4 regions of the Lysinibacillus sp. ACHW1.5 genome follow, and region 3 is predicted to be linked to each of the others. Evidence: riboswitches for the same ligand, from Rfam matches in the RefSeq annotation. Region 3 holds a riboswitch; each other region holds the start of a gene.
What was found. Region 3 has a riboswitch for S-adenosylmethionine ahead of L6W14_RS18185 (methionine ABC transporter ATP-binding protein). Riboswitches for the same ligand answer to the same signal wherever they lie in the genome.
Positions count from the first base shown of each region.

Region 1: it holds a riboswitch for S-adenosylmethionine, as region 3 does, so the genes downstream of both, L6W14_RS07685 (YezD family protein) here and L6W14_RS18185 (methionine ABC transporter ATP-binding protein) in region 3, are expected to answer to the same signal.
Region 2: it holds a riboswitch for S-adenosylmethionine, as region 3 does, so the genes downstream of both, metA (homoserine O-acetyltransferase MetA) here and L6W14_RS18185 (methionine ABC transporter ATP-binding protein) in region 3, are expected to answer to the same signal.
Region 4: it holds a riboswitch for S-adenosylmethionine, as region 3 does, so the genes downstream of both, metK (methionine adenosyltransferase) here and L6W14_RS18185 (methionine ABC transporter ATP-binding protein) in region 3, are expected to answer to the same signal.

Region 1 covers NZ_CP091777.1:1,621,088-1,625,588, forward strand. The annotation lists gene L6W14_RS07675 (TetR/AcrR family transcriptional regulator) at 40-642, shown strand; gene L6W14_RS07680 (DUF418 domain-containing protein) at 626-1,720, shown strand; SAM riboswitch class I at 1,891-1,986, shown strand; gene L6W14_RS07685 (YezD family protein) at 2,057-2,212, shown strand; gene L6W14_RS07690 (flavin reductase family protein) at 2,303-2,788, opposite strand; gene L6W14_RS07695 (VOC family protein) at 2,938-3,723, shown strand; gene L6W14_RS07700 (amphi-Trp domain-containing protein) at 4,095-4,373, opposite strand.
Region 2 covers NZ_CP091777.1:2,329,185-2,333,685, reverse strand. The annotation lists gene L6W14_RS11515 (hypothetical protein) at 1-333, shown strand, start outside; gene L6W14_RS11510 (nucleotide excision repair endonuclease) at 386-757, opposite strand; SAM riboswitch class I at 961-1,072, shown strand; gene metA (homoserine O-acetyltransferase MetA) at 1,196-2,131, shown strand; gene L6W14_RS11500 (GerAB/ArcD/ProY family transporter) at 2,171-3,319, opposite strand; gene L6W14_RS11495 (hypothetical protein) at 3,351-3,584, opposite strand; gene L6W14_RS11490 (Ger(x)C family spore germination protein) at 3,589-4,501, opposite strand, start outside.
Region 3 covers NZ_CP091777.1:3,613,416-3,617,916, forward strand. The annotation lists gene L6W14_RS18170 (response regulator) at 1-597, opposite strand, end outside; gene L6W14_RS18175 (MetQ/NlpA family ABC transporter substrate-binding protein) at 810-1,661, opposite strand; gene L6W14_RS18180 (methionine ABC transporter permease) at 1,730-2,398, opposite strand; gene L6W14_RS18185 (methionine ABC transporter ATP-binding protein) at 2,388-3,416, opposite strand; SAM riboswitch class I at 3,499-3,602, opposite strand; gene L6W14_RS18190 (thioredoxin family protein) at 3,659-3,970, opposite strand; gene L6W14_RS18195 (toprim domain-containing protein) at 3,985-4,326, opposite strand; gene gcvH (glycine cleavage system protein GcvH) at 4,418-4,501, opposite strand, start outside.
Region 4 covers NZ_CP091777.1:3,484,095-3,488,595, reverse strand. The annotation lists gene L6W14_RS17375 (alpha/beta hydrolase family protein) at 1-207, shown strand, start outside; gene pckA (phosphoenolpyruvate carboxykinase (ATP)) at 273-1,859, opposite strand; SAM riboswitch class I at 2,249-2,367, shown strand; gene metK (methionine adenosyltransferase) at 2,626-3,822, shown strand; gene L6W14_RS17360 (gamma carbonic anhydrase) at 4,002-4,501, opposite strand, start outside.

The sequences.
Region 1 (4,501 bases), 2.0 Mb from region 3:
TAATATTTACTTAACGGTCGGTAAAAAAGGAGGGTAATAATGGGAAATAAAGAACAAACTTTTCAAAAGATTATAGAAATTGCTTATGGGATGTTTGCGGAAAATGGATTTGAAAAAACAAGCTTAGCAATGATTGCTACAGAGGTCGGTATTTCAAAACCAGCCATTTACTATTATTTTCAATCAAAAGATCAATTAATCGCTTTCATATTTGATGAATTGTATAAAGAAATTCAACATGATGTCGCTGTGGAGTATAAAGAGCTTTCTTCTGCTAATTTTAAGGAGGAATTACTTAAGCTAGGCTATAAATCTATTGAGGCACAGGACAAGGACCCTTATTTTAATAAAATATTTAATCAATATGTACTATTAGCGGCCCGCGATGAAAACTATAAAAGACAATTAGTAGAGCTAGAAACAAGCTTTTTAACGAGCTTTGTTGCTATCCTACGATATGGCGTACAGCTAGGCGTGCTAGAGGATACTCCCCATATAGAAGCGAAGGCACAGATGCTAGCCCTCGTCTATGATAATATCGGTAATTTCATGTTAACAGGCAACCAATTGAACTATAGGGCTATTTGGAAGGAGGCAGTGAATAGCGTTATCCAAGGGGGCAAAGATGACAAAAAGAAATGATGATCGGCGCATTGAAGGTCTTGATTTTGCAAGAGCTCTCGCCATGCTTGGCATGTTCATTGTCAATTTTGGCGTCATAACAGGTTCTACAACGAATGGTTCAACATGGTTAATGGCCTTCCAACATCTTTTCGAGGGACGTGCTTCGGCCGTATTTGTCATGCTAGCAGGAATAGGGACAGCCTTAATGACTCGTCAGGCTAGAGAGAGTAAGGACCCAATCCTTCTTCGTCAAAATCGACTTACTTTGTGGAAGAGGGCGCTTTTGTTATTTACGATAGGGATTATATTATATGCAATCGGCTGGACAGGAGATATCTTACATTATTATGGCGTGTATATGTTTGTTGCTGCTTGTTTGATTGCCCAATCCAAGAAAATGATGATCTTCATAATTGGTGCCATCCTTATCCTTTCACAATGGCTTCAAATTCAATTTAGTTACCTTGCTGGTTGGCATCCAACATATGTGCTACTAGAGTATCTTGATTTTTGGACACCAGCTGGATTTATAAGAAATTTGATGTTTAATGGCTATCATCCACTATTCCCCTGGATTTGCTTCTTTCTGATAGGGATGGTAATGGGCACATTAGATTTAACAAATCATACATTAAGAAAAAACTTACTGGTGATAGGCTTATTGCTAGTCATCGTGACTGAGACTTGTTCAACGTTATTCATTAAGATGACAACCATTCATTTATTAGATGTAGAGAGTGCATTGTATTTATTTGATACAGGACCGATTCCACCGAATATGATGTATGTCCTCTCTAATTCGGCTTCGGCTATTGTTATCATTGTTGGCTCCATCTATCTTGTAGAGACATGTAAAAATAAAGTTATTCAATCTTTCATATTAACTGGACAAATGTCTTTAACGCATTATGTTGGCCATGTTGTTATAGGCATTGGAATACTAATTATTTGCCAAAAGCTGGAGAACCAAACACTTGCTTTTTCCATGCTGTATGCCTGCTGTTATTTTTTAGGATGTGTCGTGGTTTCTGTATGGTGGAGGACTAAACATCATCGAGGCCCACTTGAATTCATGATGAGGAAATGGAGCTTGTAATAAATTAATGGATTGCCATCTATTTCTCACTGACTAGGCATAAAATACTTTAGGTATAGGGAGTCTTTTAATCTAAACGACATATTGCATAGTATTCAACTAGGTTTTCTAATATTTTGTATTGACATTCCTATAGCAGAATTATAGAATTATTTTCAAGAAACGCAGTACTCTTATCAAGAGAGGTGGAGGGACTTGGCCCAATGAAGCCTCGGCAACCGAACAACAGGTGCCAAATCCAACAGATGGTGTCTGAGAGATAGGAGGGGCTATCAATCAGTTTGATGCGTTGGCCTCTTTATGAACAATAAGGATAAAAAAGAAGGGGTGTATCGTATGGCTCAGTCAGTAAAAGTAGATGATAAGAAACTAGAGGCAATTGCGAAGGCGATTCAAAATCTTGAATTTGGTGAAGTGCATATTACGATTCAAGATGGTGTGATTGTGCAAATTAATAGGCTTGAAAAGCAGAGATTTCCGCAGAAAAAATAACAATGATTTCAGTAGAACTTATGTCAAACGGCCACCTATAAGCATGAAGGATTTCCTGTGCTTACAAGTGGCCCTTTTTTTGTGTAAAGGCTAGCTATAAAAGCTTTTTGGTATGGGACCGATATGACGGCGATGATAAAGCAAAGGCTCTTTTTGAGCATTTGTAATGTCTACGACCTGCCCAATAAAAATGGTATGGTCGCCAGCATCGATTTGCTGAAATGTTTTACATTGTAAATTAGCTGCTGTATCATGTAAAATCGGTAGTCCTAAAGAGGAAGTTGACCATTTTGCTTGTGCAAAGCGATCAGGGATTTTACTGGCAAATAGTGTACATAAATGCTCTTGATCACTCGCTAAAATATTGACCGCAAAATTTGGCGAAGTCGTGAAATAAGGATGGAGCTGAGATTTTTTATCGAGTGACCACAAAATAAGGAGCGGGTCGATTGAAACAGATGCAAAGGAATTGACGGTTAAGCCAATCGGTTTTGTGTCATGACATGTCGTGACAACTGTTACGCCTGTAGGATAATTACCTAATGCCAATTTAAAAGCAGCTACTAAATCTGTCATTCAAATCACCTCTTTATGAAATTAGTGAACGGAGTTTGTAGGTAAACGAAACTTTTTTTCATATCCTACTAGTAACTCCTTTTCTTGAGTAAATTTTAAACTAATCAAACATACAGGTAAAGGTAATGGGGAAAGAAAGGGGAATGGCCATGACTTTATATTTTGATCATTTGGTTCATCAAGTGGAATCACCAGAAAATATAAAGGTTTTCTTCAATAAACGAAATGTCCATACAGTGAATGGTGGGCAGCACACGATGTGGGGGACTTATAATACGTTAAGCTACTTTGGCTTAAGCTATATTGAACAAATTGCTATCTATGATCGTGATTTATTTGAGCAAGCGGCACAATACCCATATTCCCTACATTATACGTTTAAACGTGATCAAGAGCGCCAGGGATTTTCTCGAATTGCTCTGCGCACAAAAAATATTGAGGAAGAGGGTCGACGCTTGCGAGCATTGGGCTATGAAGTATATGGACCAGATGCATGTAGCAGAACAAGACCAGATGGCACTGTGGTAGAATGGAAGCTATTGCATTTTGGTAAGCCAGATCTGCCAATTGATTTTCCATTTTTGATTGAATGGGCGGAGGCAGATGAAGAGCGTTTGGTTCAATTAAAGGCAAGTGGTGCCATTGATGTCAAACAGGCTATAACCATGGAATCCGTCCAATTCTACGTCAAGGACATGCAGGCAACAGTACAACTGTGGCAAGAGGTGTTACAGCTACCAGTGCCTACGCAATATGAGCAGTATATGTCACTACAGCTACCGAATATGCGTTTAGATTTCTATGAGGAAGAGAGCGCGATGACAATGACACTTGGTCATGTCAAAGAGGGACCATTTGGTGTGACATTAAAGGATTCTAAACGAACAAAGGAAACTTTAGTTTGCCCTGGTGCTTTTTATTGGATAAATCGATAAGGAGAAAAGGCTGGAACATCACTAACAGGGACCTTCATTAAGCCGAATAATCTTTACATTAACAAACATGATAACTAGAAAAACCGAACTATTCCGAAACACTTCGTAAGCGTTTTAGTGGATAGCTCGGTATTTTTATGGGCTGAAACACTTTTGCTCTCGCCTTTTTACATAAGTATTGAAAAACAAAACCATCAATAGAATTTATTATGCTGGCTACTTGCTTTCCTGTGGATTTAGCGTTATAGAGGAGACCCTGGAGCGAAATCACCCCCTCACCTTGCTAAAAAGTTTTAGCAGTGACATGATCTTTAATTCAACAATATGGAAAAATCCACTTCATCAGAGAAGTGGATTTTCGTTGCCAATTATTATTCAATTGTCATTTTTTTCGGTGTTTCTGTACCTGTATACCAATCAAATTCAATTTCAAATGAATGCTTGTCGCCCTTTTTTGTATAGGAGTATTCGATTTTGAGCTGTTCACTTGGGCTGACAACTGTTGGCTCTGTGTCTTGAACAAAAGTGAATTCACCATTTTCTTTAAGCTTTTTTGCAATCGTTTCCAGTGTTGCTGCAAATTCTGCTACACTTTGTCGTTCTTTATGCTTCAAAATAACTTCAGTCATGGGTTTATTTTGTTTTTGCATCGAGATCCCTCCTTACGTATTGTTACTTCTATTATAACATGGAGGGGGCATTCAGCTTATAAAACAATACAAAAAGCGGATGAAGGAAACGATGCATTTCCTAATCCGCTGCTAATCTGGAACTACAT
Region 2 (4,501 bases), 1.3 Mb from region 3:
AATGCTACACCACCTACCGATCCACCAACGATTAATGAGCTAACGGTTGTCCCAGATAATGTCCAAAAAAATATCGTTTCTAATGACAGAATACAACTATTGCATGAAAAGGATGCTCCATATTACCTTGTTTATTATTCAAAAGGGAATGTATTGGCAAGTATTACAGCTGAGGGAAATAGGCTTATTATCCAGTTAGAGGAAGGCAGCGAGCAAAGGAAAGAGGCTCAACCCTATGTTTTTAAAGTCACCGTCAAGAATCCTGAGCTGGATACCATTGAGTTGCGAATAAACGGTCAGAGTACGCCCATTGATCGTATGACCATTATGTGATAAAAGAAAACGAAATCCCTTTAGATGAGATTTCGGTTTCTTTACGTGATATCTAATAAAAGACTTTGTCTACGTTATATTTAGAGCGGAAAGTATTAATCGCATATGTTTCGTAAATTTCACGTTCCATTGGATCTTCTACTTCATAGACTTCAATTTTGAACACTTCATCACGATGGTTTTTCATCGGAGATACATTATCCTCGAAATGTTTTTTAATACGTTGACGAATTTTACGTGCTTTCCCAACAAACAATAGCTCATTCTTGTCATTATAGAATAAGAAAATGCCACCTTTATCACGTGTGATTTTATGGAAGTCAATAAAACCGAAGTAAGGTGTGATTGGCACATCACCTGGTTTTAAATCTTGTTCACGTTGACGGATTACTAGATCTGGTTTTGGAAATTCAATTTTAATCAAACTATTCACGTTCCTCTCTCTTACTAAAAGTATATGGTAACATAATTACGGCATGTTTACCATAAATTTTAAATGTAGAAACACCACAGATAGCAAGCTTAGTGTACATCAAATGAGCAAGGAACATGCACATGAATCACAAAATATTCGATGAATTATTGATATTCTAACTAGTTCGTGTTACAATTCAAGATAATTAAATAATCTTATCAAGAGAAGCTGAGGGATTTGGCCCGATGACGCTTCAGCAACCTCTAACAATTGTTAGAAAGGTGCTAATTCCAGCAAAGGATTTTTTCCTTTGAGAGATAAGAGTGGACGTGAAAAAAATCCTTCTCATTCTATCTCGTATGGAATGAGGAGGATTTTTTAATTTCGTTGCAATGTACGCAAGTTAGGTTTGCTAAAAGAGAGTGATTATAGAGAGGGGAAAGCAAGATGCCAATTAATATTCCGAAAAATTTACCAGCTGGAGAACATTTACGTGAGGAAAAAATCTTCGTCATGGAAGAAGATCGTGCGAAAACACAGCAAATCCGTCCATTAAATATATTAATATTAAATCTAATGCCAGAAAAAGAAAAAACTGAGCTCCAATTATTACGTTTATTGGGGAATACACCATTACAGGTGAATATTACCTTTTTGAATACAGCCACTCACGAGTCTAAAAATGTGAGTAAATCCCATTTGCAGCTTTTCTACACAACGTTCAATCAGATTCGACACCGACGCTACGATGGTATGATTATAACTGGTGCACCAGTAGAAAAAATGGCTTTTGAAGAGGTCAACTATTGGCAGGAAATTTCAGAAATTATGGATTGGTCTAAAAAGAATGTGACATCCGTGCTACATATATGTTGGGGGGCACAGGCTGCATTGTATCATCATTATGGCATTGGGAAGGTTGAGCTTTCTACTAAATGCTCAGGCGTCTATTCCCATGTGATTACAGATTTAACTGTAGATTTGGTACGTGGCTTTAGTGATTTATTTACTGCGCCCCATTCACGCTATACATCTGTTTCGATTGACGAGGTTCGCAATCATCCAGATCTACGATTATTATCCTATTCAGAGGATGCTGGGGTATTTATTGTACAATCAAAAGATAATAAAAATATTATGATTACGGGCCATCTAGAGTATGATGCGACAACGCTAGCCGATGAGTACAGTCGCGATGTGGCGAAGGGCATAGATATCGCCGTTCCTGTGAACTACTTCCCGAATGACGATCCTACACAAGTGCCAATGAATACATGGCGTGCCCATACGCATCTATTATTCTCTAACTGGTTGAACTACTATGTTTACCAAGAAACACCATATGAATGGGATTTTGTAGATGAAATCGAATATCATATTTAATTAATAAAAAGTCTAATTTCTTTTCTAGCTTAGAAGAAATTAGACTTTTTGATTGTCATTTTCTGTTTCCTGCTGAGGTGTTTCGTTATTTTGAGCCTTGGATTTGCGATTGCGAATAACTACCACAATCAGCAATAGTATAGGTAATAAAATGGTGAAAATAAAGGAAAAGATTGGCCAAATTTCATTATTATAATTAGTAGAATGCACAATATCTGGATGAACAATTTGAGAAAGTCCAATAACAATTATACCCATCGGTATAATGAGTGGACGATGATCCTTGATCTTCAATATTTGTGCAAGTCCAACAACGGTCGTATAGAAATACATAAATGTACGAATATATATAGACGAAATCCACATAAATGCCATAATGATTTCTATGCGCTGCAAAAAATTCCCTATAGATATTCTTTGTGCTAAGGCATAGCTAGGAAATGTCCTTGATGCAGTGTTTTCAGGACCTAATACAAGAATCGATAGGACAATCAACGTAACTAAGACGATTCCGCCAAAAATTGCCCCAATATATAGCCCTTTCTGTGCAGACGGCTGTACATTGACGCCAGTAGGATAGAGCATCAATAATACAATTAATGGAAAGGAAAAGATACTCATAAAGCGTGCAATACTATAAAACATAGATGCTTTGGTCGCTTCTAGTAGAGGCTGAATATTCTCAAATGTAATTTGAGGGGTAATACTAAGGACGAAAAAAATAAAAATAAAGGTAAACAATGGGAAGAGGATTTCTGCCGAACGGGCAAAGGTCTCAATCCCTAAATAAGCGGCATACATAATAAGGATGCTGAACAGTAGGGCAAATGCTAATGTCGGTGTCTCTGGCATTACTTCCGTTTTCATGAAAATACCGATAAAATAGAGTAATTCTCCAGCCGAAAGAAAGGTCATAATTAGGAAACAAATTGCTGTGATTTTCCCAAAAAAACGCCCAAGTATTTTTTCATTGGCCTCGATAAAGTTTAGGGACGGTGTTTGATTGGCCAGTGTTAAAAATAATTTTAGTACCAGTAAACTAAGCAGAACACCAATGCTTGCCGCTATCCAAGCATCTTGCTTAGCGGCACCAGTAATACTCGAAGGGATAATTAAAATCGCTGTACCGATAGAATAGAGAAAGGTAACGATTGTAAACTGTCTTGAACTAATTATCTCTTTTTCCATCAAGCTACCCTCCGTTTCTCAGTCCATCTTTCTATTTTGTGAATGACACAATGTAATCCCTAATTGGTGTGAAGATAAAGGTAATCAAATCTAATGGGCTAGGAATATGGATTTTAAGGGCAATCCCCATATTTAAAGCCGTTCCAATAAGTAGCAAAAAGGAGAATACAATAATGGCTTTTCTATCCTGTTGCTTTTTTAGCTTTGGAATAAAAATAAGCGCAATAATTATCGCGATGATCAAGATAGCTACGGCTAGTACCATCTCATTACTCCTCCTTTGGCTTGTTTAATAATGAATTTTGCATCGTACCTGAACCTTGGGTTGTTACCTTTACATGAACAGCCACTGCTAAATCTGGAAAAATGGAAGTCCAGTCATCCTTGATTTTTTTCCACTGCTTTGGATCTGCCCGATGTAGGGCATCCCCAAATCCAAAAACATCGACTTCATATTGCTGTTGAATTTTCTCTACAGTTTTTTCAATGCGTTCATCAATCCCCTGGGCTGTTTTTTTATTAACGTAATCAATCGATTTATTTTTGGTAAGATCGATAACACATTCGACCTCTCCAACATTCTGCTCTATATTAATATGGACATCGATTTTCGGTTTCCCGTTTTTAAATGACCCTTTCACCTTTGTAGTGGATTGGGTGATTTCAGTAGACAAGGTCCCTTTATTAGGACAGGCGATGATTTCTATCGTACTTTGAATTTTGTCATTAAGAAAACTAATACTTTTGCTTTCGCTCTCAGTCAGTAGCCCTATATATTTATCGCCTTTAAAGACTGCTAAACCTGTATAACGTAATAGCACAGGTGTTTTAACACGTTGCACATTTGTTTGATCTACCCCTAATTTCTTATCCCCAATAACTTCAATAGCAGAAATTAATGCCCCTTTATGCTTATTGCTTAAGGTATTGACTAATTCATCAATATTAACAGCTATTGTGGAGCCCCAAGCCTTCTCAGAGACATCAAGGGAATTTAACATTTTATTAGCAGGAACTTTTTCAATGGGTGTTAGTACATTTAATACATCCTTTGCTGTTGCATCGTGAGACATAATGACGTCGAAATCCTTACGAAATTCATGGTCCCTTACAATTAAATCAAGTGCATCACTAATGCCTTCTTTTGCGAGATCTTCCCCTAATACAACCACTTGAAGGTGG
Region 3 (4,501 bases):
ATAGCCATCCTCATAAACCTTTACCTCTAAAGAAAAATAAGGGATATTTATTTGGTTAAGCGTTGACTCTAATACTTGTCTAAAAATGGCGTTTTGCTCAATAATACTAACTTTCACTAATTCAGTTGGTTGCTCACAGTAATCCTTTACCTCTGCTATACTCCATGTTAATTGCTCATCCCCTGATAACATCTGTTTATTTTTATTTAACAGCTCTTCAAAAATAACGTTATTATTTCTTATTTCTGTTATAGAGGCCTTTAATGCAATCTGTTGGAACTTCCGTTCTGCTTTTAAGATGGCAAATATTCGTTTTAAAAACGCCCTAGCTTCTACATCACTACTTTGTAAAAAGAAGATGCCCCAATGATCCCCATCGGATAATTGAAAAAGCAAGTCTGTCTTGCGTATTTTTGATTGTAAAAACGAGGTAACTTGATCATTCACATTTTCATTTAGTTGTGTAGCATTAGCTGTTTTTAAAAAGACTGCTGTTATAGTAAGGCGTGATCTAATCACACTTTCTCGCCATATTTTAAAGTAGCGCTCTACTTCATGTTCTTGCATGATGTCATGGGTGAATTTTATATCATTCATTAGAATCACTCCATCTAGTTTTTTCTTATTATTACTTTCTATCATTTATTTCGCAAATTAACAACATTACTATAGTAATAAATGTGACTAAACAATATCTGAACATAAATAGACGTCATAAAAAATACATAGTTTCTCATCAATTTAACTACAAATAAAAAAGAGTACATAAGTCGTTAAACTTATGTACCCTTTTATAAAATTTCTAATTCTTATTTTACCGGTACTACTGCACCTTTCCACTCTTCTAAAATGAAGTCTTGGATTTCTTTAGATGTTAATACTTCTAATAATTTTTTAATTTCAGGTTTTGTTTCATCACCTGCACGTACAGCGATGATGTTAACATATGGAGATTCTTTATCTTCAAGAGAAATAGCATCTTCAATTGGGTTTAAACCGTTATCGATGGCAAAGTTAGAATTGATAAGTACTGCATCGCCTTCATCATTTTCGTACATTTGTACAAGCATTTCTGGTGCAGTATTTGCATCGAATTTAAAGTTTTTAGGATTTTCTTCAATGTCCTTTAATTCTGCTGCTGTTTTATCAATGCCTTCTTTTAATTTAATTAAGCCTTTAGCCTCTAACAATGACAGCATACGACCATGGTCAGATACTGAGTTAGAAAGTAAAATTGTTGCGCCTTCAGGCAGGTCTTCTAACGTTTTATATTTTTTAGAGTAAATTCCGATTGGTTCAATGTGAACGCCACCTGCATTAACGAAATCATAGCCATTGTCTTTAATTTGTAGCTCTAAGTAAGGAATGTGCTGGAAATAGTTTGCATCAATATCTTTTGACTCTAAATCTTGGTTTGGTAAAACATAATCTGTATATGTTTCAATTTCAAGATCAATACCTTCTTTAGCTAAGATCGGTTTTGCTTTGTCTAAAATAACTGCGTGTGGTGTATTAGAAGCACCTACTTTTAATGTTACGTTTTCTTTACTATCTGTTTGATCGCCAGATGCTGATTTTTCATCTTCTTTTTTATCTGTACCGCAAGCTGCTAATGCTAGTACAAGTATTGATAAAAATAATCCTGCTAATAACTTTTTCATTTATGACACTCCCTTTTATTTGTTTTAAATATGTTAGCGGTAAAAACCGGAATAACCTCAATTTCGTGCTAGCGTTTATCAATTTTCTCAGTAATTAAATCACCAATCCATTGAATAATAAATACGACTACTAAGATCAAAATAGTTGCCATTAATGTCACATCTTGGCGATTTCGCTGGAAGCCGTCTAAGAAAGCTAAGTTACCAAGACCACCTGCACCAATAATTCCTGCCATCGCTGTATAACCTACAAGAGCAACAGCCGTTACGGTGATACCAGAAATCAAAGCTGGTAATGATTCAGGAACCAATACTTTCCAAATAATTGTAGAAGTTTTCGCTCCCATTGAACGAGCCGCTTCAATGACACCTTTATCAATTTCACGTAACGCAATTAATACCATACGAGCATAAAACGGTGCTGCACCGATAATTAAAGCAGGTAACGCCGCATTGGCACCACGAATTGTACCTAGTAACAACTTCGTAAATGGAATTAATAAAATAATTAATACGATAAATGGAATGGAACGGAAAATATTAACGAGTGATCCCGTTAAAAAGTTAACGATTTTATTTGCCCATAACTGATTGGGACTAGTTAAAAATAGAACAATACCAATGACTAACCCAAGAATAAATGTCACAACCGTTGATATAGCTGTCATGTATAAAGTTTCATACGTAGCTTGCCACATATTTTCCCAGTCTACATTCGGAAAGAGATTAGTTAGCATTTTCAATCACCTCCGTCTGTACTTCCACTGTATTTAAATAACGAAGGGCTTCAGTGACGTTTTTCTGAGAGCCATCAATTTGCACAATCAATGTACCATATGCACCATTTTTTGTTTGTGAAATATTTCCGTGAACAATACTTACTTCTACATCAAATTGTTTCACAAGATGTGAGATGACTGGCTGTTCTGTTTTTTCACCAACAAAAATAAGTTTGACAAGTTGTCCAGTTGGATAGTTTGTTTTAATTTGTGCTACCGTATCCTGTGTTTCCTTAGTGTCTGTAATTTGAGATACAAACTTCTTAGTAATAGCCGCCTGTGGGGCTTGGAAGACTTGCAATACCTCACCACGTTCCACAATTTCGCCTGCCTCCATCACTGCTACACGATGACAAATTTTGCGAATGACATGCATTTCGTGGGTAATCAGGACGATAGTTAAGCCTAAGCGTTCATTTATATCAACGAGTAAATCAAGAATAGCATCCGTTGTTTCAGGATCGAGTGCCGATGTCGCCTCATCACATAGTAAAACCTCTGGATTATTCGCTAATGCACGTGCAATTCCTACACGCTGCTTTTGTCCACCAGAAAGCTGGGATGGATATGCCTTATCGCGCCCTTCTAAGCCTACAAGGGCAATTAATTCCTTCACACGTGCTTCACGTTGAGCCTTTGGGAAGCCTGCGATTTCTAAAGGGAATGCAATATTTTCGGCAACTGTTCTAGACCAAAGTAAATTGAAATGCTGGAAAATCATACTTACCTTTTGTCTAGCCGCTCTAAGCTTTTGCCCTTTTATCGATGAAAATTCTTGATTGTTCACCGTTACTGTTCCTGCTGTCGGTTTCTCTAAACCGTTTAATAAACGAATCATGGTACTTTTACCAGCACCACTATAGCCAATAATGCCAAAAATTTCACCTTTATTAATAGTAAGGTTGACGTCTTTGACTGCCGTTAATTCGCCATTTGCTGTTTTGTATTTCTTTGTAATATTTTGAAGCTGGATCATAGCGAATACTCCTTTTCTCATATAGAAAACCCCTTCACTCACAGACAAGTAGAAGGGGTCACGTATAATACGTTAAACCGTTCTCTCATCTTTCAAAGAAAAATCTTTGGGTGATTTGGCACCTTTTCACATTGTGATGGTTGCCGGGCTTCATAGGGCACTTCCCTCCGCCACTCTTCATAAGAGTTCGATATATTTAATGTTTTAGTAATATATTTGATACTTTACCACGCTAGTAAAGTTCAGTCAATTGATTTTTTTAACAATTCATATAAAAATGGTACGGATTGAAAAGCATAAATCTTTTCTGTCACTTTTCCGCCATCACTGATGAGTAGACATGGAACACTTTCAATTTGATGCTCATAAGCAATGTGTTCCAAAAAGTTGATATTTGCTTTACCAATTTGTAGCTGTGGCAGTAATTGTTCAATAATGGACATCATTTTAGATGCCACTGCACATGTTCCACACATCGGTGTATATAAATAAAATGCAGTTTTCTCTCCTGACTGTTTAGCCGCTTCCCACTGCTCTGTTGACCATTCTTCCATTTACTCACGCAACCTTACAAAATATATTCATTATGGATTGAAAAATGTGCTCGCAGTAAAATCATCGCTAGCACTTTTCTTGGTGTCGTTTCTACTTCCTTATATGTTGGCATTGTGCGCAGATGCTCAGCTTCTGGATAATGTCTGTCCATTAATGCACGTAGCTTATCGCCAGAAGTATCTGCATCAAAAAAAGTAAATAGCTCACAGCCCTCATAGGGATCCAGTAGTTCTTCTAATTGATGCACACCAATTGTACCATTCGTACATAGTATTGTAACATTCTCATTCAAAATAGGCTCAATTTGTAGCTTATCTGAGCGTCCTTCTACTATCAAGCATTTTCCCTCGAACATTACGCCACCTCCATTTAGAGATCCCCACTTATAAGTCATTATATAACAAAAAACGCCGGTAGTTTCCGACGTTTTTCGATTATAGCTTGTCTTATTCAGCGATCATTTCTTCGTATTGCTCTGCTGTCATTAGTTTCTCAACTTCTGATGCGTCAGCAGGCTCAACAACGATCAT
Region 4 (4,501 bases), 130 kb from region 3:
GAGCGTATAACAGCTCCCGTTCTTATCATTCATGGCTATCGTGATGAAAATGTGGATATTGAACATGCCAGACAATTGGCATTTTTTTTAGAGGAAGCAAATAAATCATTCGAAACTTGGTATGATCTTACCTATGCACATCAATATCCACCAGCAAAAAATCGTGAAACTGTTCGTGCTCTTTGCAAGTGGATGAAACAGCAATAAAGCATAGAGAAAACAAAAAGACAAAGGGAACGAATTAATTGTTCCCTTTGTCTTTTAAATAGATGTTATTTTAATGGACCACCAAGTGTAGTGATGGCTTCAGAAACGTTTGAGAATTTCTTGAAGTTTTCGTTGAATAAGCCTGCAAGCTCAGCAGCTTTTGCATCGTATGCAGCTTTATCTGCCCAAGCTTCACGAGGATTTAACACTTCTGAAGGTACGCCTTCAACTGCTGTTGGAATGTGTAAACCAAACACAGCATCTTGTGTTGTTTCAACATCTGCTAATTTACCATCGATTGCTGCACGGACCATTGTACGTGTATAAGAAAGTTTCATACGGCTACCTGTGCCATATTCGCCACCAGTCCAACCAGTGTTTACTAAGTATACCTGTGCCCCATGCTCGTCAATTTTTTGTCCTAACATTTCTGCGTATACTGTTGCAGGAAGTGGAAGGAATGGAGACCCGAAGCAAGTAGAGAATACTGGTTCTGGCTCAGTCACACCACGTTCAGTTCCAGCAAGTTTAGAAGTGAACCCGCTTAGGAAGTGATACATTGCTTGTTCTTTAGTTAATTTACTGATTGGAGGTAATACACCAAATGCATCAGCTGTTAGGAAGATGATTGTTTTTGGATGACCTGCAACAGAAGGATCAACGATATTTTCGATGTATTGGATTGGATAAGCTACACGAGTATTTTCTGTTAGTGATCCGTCATCATAGTCACAAATACGCGTTTCTGGATCAACAGCTACGTTTTCTAATACAGAGCCGAAGCGAATCGCATTGTAGATTTCTGGTTCTTTTTCAGCAGAAAGGTTGATTGTTTTTGCATAGCAGCCACCCTCAATATTGAATACACCATTAGCAGACCAACCGTGTTCATCGTCACCGATTAGCTTACGATCAGGATCAGCTGATAACGTCGTTTTACCAGTACCAGATAGACCGAAGAATAACGCTACATCGCCAGCTTCACCAACGTTTGCTGAGCAGTGCATTGAAAGAATACCTTGTTGTGGTAATAAGTAGTTCATGATACCAAAGATAGATTTTTTCATTTCACCAGCATATTCTGTACCACCAATTAAAATAATTTTCTTTTCAAGTGATACGATGATGAATGTTTCAGAAGCAGTACCATCAACCGCAGGATCTGCTTTAAAGTTAGGAGCTGAGATGACAGTGAAGTCAGCAACATGAGAAGCTAATTCATCTGCTGTTGGACGGATAAATAATTGATGAGCAAAAAGATTGTGCCATGCGTATTCATTAATAACTTGAATGCTTAATTGTGAATCTTTGTCAGCACCTGCAAAGCCTTTGAATACGAATAACTCGTCACGTTCTTTTAAATATTTTATTACTTTTACATATAGGTTATCGAACACTTCAGAAGAAATCGGTTGGTTGACTTTACCCCAGTCAATTTGATCTTTTGTGCTTTCTTCTTCTACCGTATATTTATCTTTAGGTGAACGACCAGTGTATTTGCCAGTTTCTGCACGAACTGCGCCATCTACTGTTAACATTGCTTCACCACGAGATGTAGCTTTTTCTGCTAATTGTGGTACTGAAAGTTGAACATTAATGTTACCGCCGTTTAATAATTCCTTCAGTTCGTTTGCAATTTCTACTGAATTCATCGATTAAATACCATCCTTTTTTATAGTATTCCCTTGATTTAGAGGGATTTTTTCTTAATTTCAAAAATAGTATAACACAATTGCTTAAATAATCTATACTAATTAAGAAATTATTTTAGAGTTTTTACCACTTTTCAATAAACTGACAAAAAATAATGTTTTTCGAGTAGAATACCATCAATCCTACTGTAATTAGGCACGAAAATTGAGCCACACATATGTTACCACAAGTAGCTAGGTATGTTGTAGGGATTAATTTGCTTCTATTTACATCATCATCCAAGTATGAAAAGTTTTTGTGTAATAAGTTCTTTCCTTTCTATACAGTAATACATAAGAAAATATTTGACAACGTTCGACCTTTTCAGTAACATGAGATTGAACGGATACTCTTATCCCGAGCTGGTGGAGGGTCAGGCCCTGTGAAACCCGGCAACCTGCATGAACTATTTCACGACATGCGTTGGTGCCAACCTGATGCAAGGGAACATCCCTTGAACGATAAGAGTGAAAGGTTACGCAGTCATTATTCCTTTCCTCATGTAAAGTAACGTGAGAAAAGGATTTTTTTATTGTTAAAAATCAATGTAAAGGTAAGTATATGTAGTTCTTTCCTTATTATAATGACGGATCTTTCGAAATCCTCGTGTTAAAAGCAGCAGTAACGGCTTGAGAGTTCAATCCTTAGGAGCGGACTTGACATGGGTAATGAGTACCGTATTCATACACAACTACTTATTGTAAGAGTATTTAGGAGGAAAACCAAATGACAAACCGTCGACTGTTTACATCAGAGAGTGTAACAGAAGGACATCCAGATAAGATTTGTGACCAAATCTCGGATGCCATTTTAGATGCTATTTTAGCAGAAGATCCAAATGCACGTGTAGCGTGTGAAACAACTGTAACAACAGGATTAGTATTAGTAGCAGGAGAAATTACTACTTCTACTTATGTGGATATTAAAGGTATTGTTCGTGACACTGTAGCTGAAATTGGCTATACACGAGGTAAATATGGCTTTGATGCAGAGAACTTAGCGGTGCTTGTGGCAATTGGCGAACAATCACCTGATATTGCCCAAGGTGTTGATCAGGCATTAGAGGCACGTGAAGGCTCTATGACAGATGCTGACATAGAAGCAATTGGTGCTGGTGACCAAGGCTTAATGTTTGGCTATGCATGTAATGAAACACCAGAGCTAATGCCATTACCAATTAGCTTGGCACACAAATTAGCACGCCGTTTAACAGAAGTACGTAAATCAGGGGAACTTGCCTATTTGCGTCCTGATGGTAAAACGCAAGTAACGATTGAATATGATGACAATAATGTACCGGTTCGCGTGGATACAATTGTTATTTCAACACAGCATGATGAAGAAGCAACACTTGAACAAATTCAAGCAGATTTAAAAGAATTTGTTATTGCACCAGTTGTACCGAGTGAATTATTAGATGCTAATACGAAATACTTCATCAATCCAACTGGCCGTTTTGTAATTGGTGGGCCAAAAGGTGATGCTGGATTAACAGGGCGTAAAATCATTGTTGATACATACGGTGGTTATGCACGTCACGGTGGTGGTGCCTTCTCAGGTAAGGATGCAACCAAGGTAGACCGTTCGGCGGCATATGCAGCACGTTATGTAGCGAAAAACATCGTAGCAGCTGGCTTAGCAGAGCGTGCTGAAGTGCAACTTGCCTATGCGATTGGCGTTGCTCAGCCTGTTTCCATTGCTGTCGATACATTTGGCACAGGTAGAGTGAAAGAAAGCGAAATCGTTGAATGGGTACGCGAGCTATTCGATCTACGCCCAGCAGGTATCATTAAAATGCTTGATCTTCGTCGTCCAATTTATAAACAAACTGCTGCGTATGGACATTTTGGTCGTACAGATTTAAATGTACCATGGGAGCAAATTGATAAAGCAGACGCGCTACGAGAAAAAGCACGTTTATAAACTATTGAACTAAAGTAATGAAGTCATTAGAAAATTATTCTGATGTATTAATAAGCAAAGGGGCAACATTGCTCCTTTTGTTTTTTTTACAAAAATACCTCGCTAGGATTCGTGAACATATTCGGTACACGAAAACGCGAGGGATTTTTTCGTTAGTATTGATTTTTTGTGTAGGTTATTTATTTCTGAAGTGATTTATAATATTGACCTTTTTCTGCGTATTCTCGTACGATGCGTTCCATATCCTCTTTATCTTCAGCATTTAATTCTCGGACAACTTTTGCTGGACGACCTAATGCTAAACTATTTGGAGGAATGACTTTACCAGGAGGTACTAGGCTTCCAGCTCCAATAAATGCACCTTCTCCAATCTCAGCTCCGTCTAAAATAATGGATCCCATACCAATTAAGGCATTTTTGCGAATTGTACAACTATGTAAAGTGACTTGGTGTCCAACTGTTACCTCATCTTCAATAATGAGCGGATATTTTGGGCTTTGGTGTAAACAGCAAAGATCCTGGATACTGACACGTTTACCAATAATCGTTGGGGAAACATCACCACGAATAACCGTATTAAACCAAATAGTTGTTTCGGCGCCAATTGTTACGTCGCCCGTAACAGTTGCGTAATCAGCAATGAAAACAGACGGATCGATCTTTGGCGTTTTATCTTTAA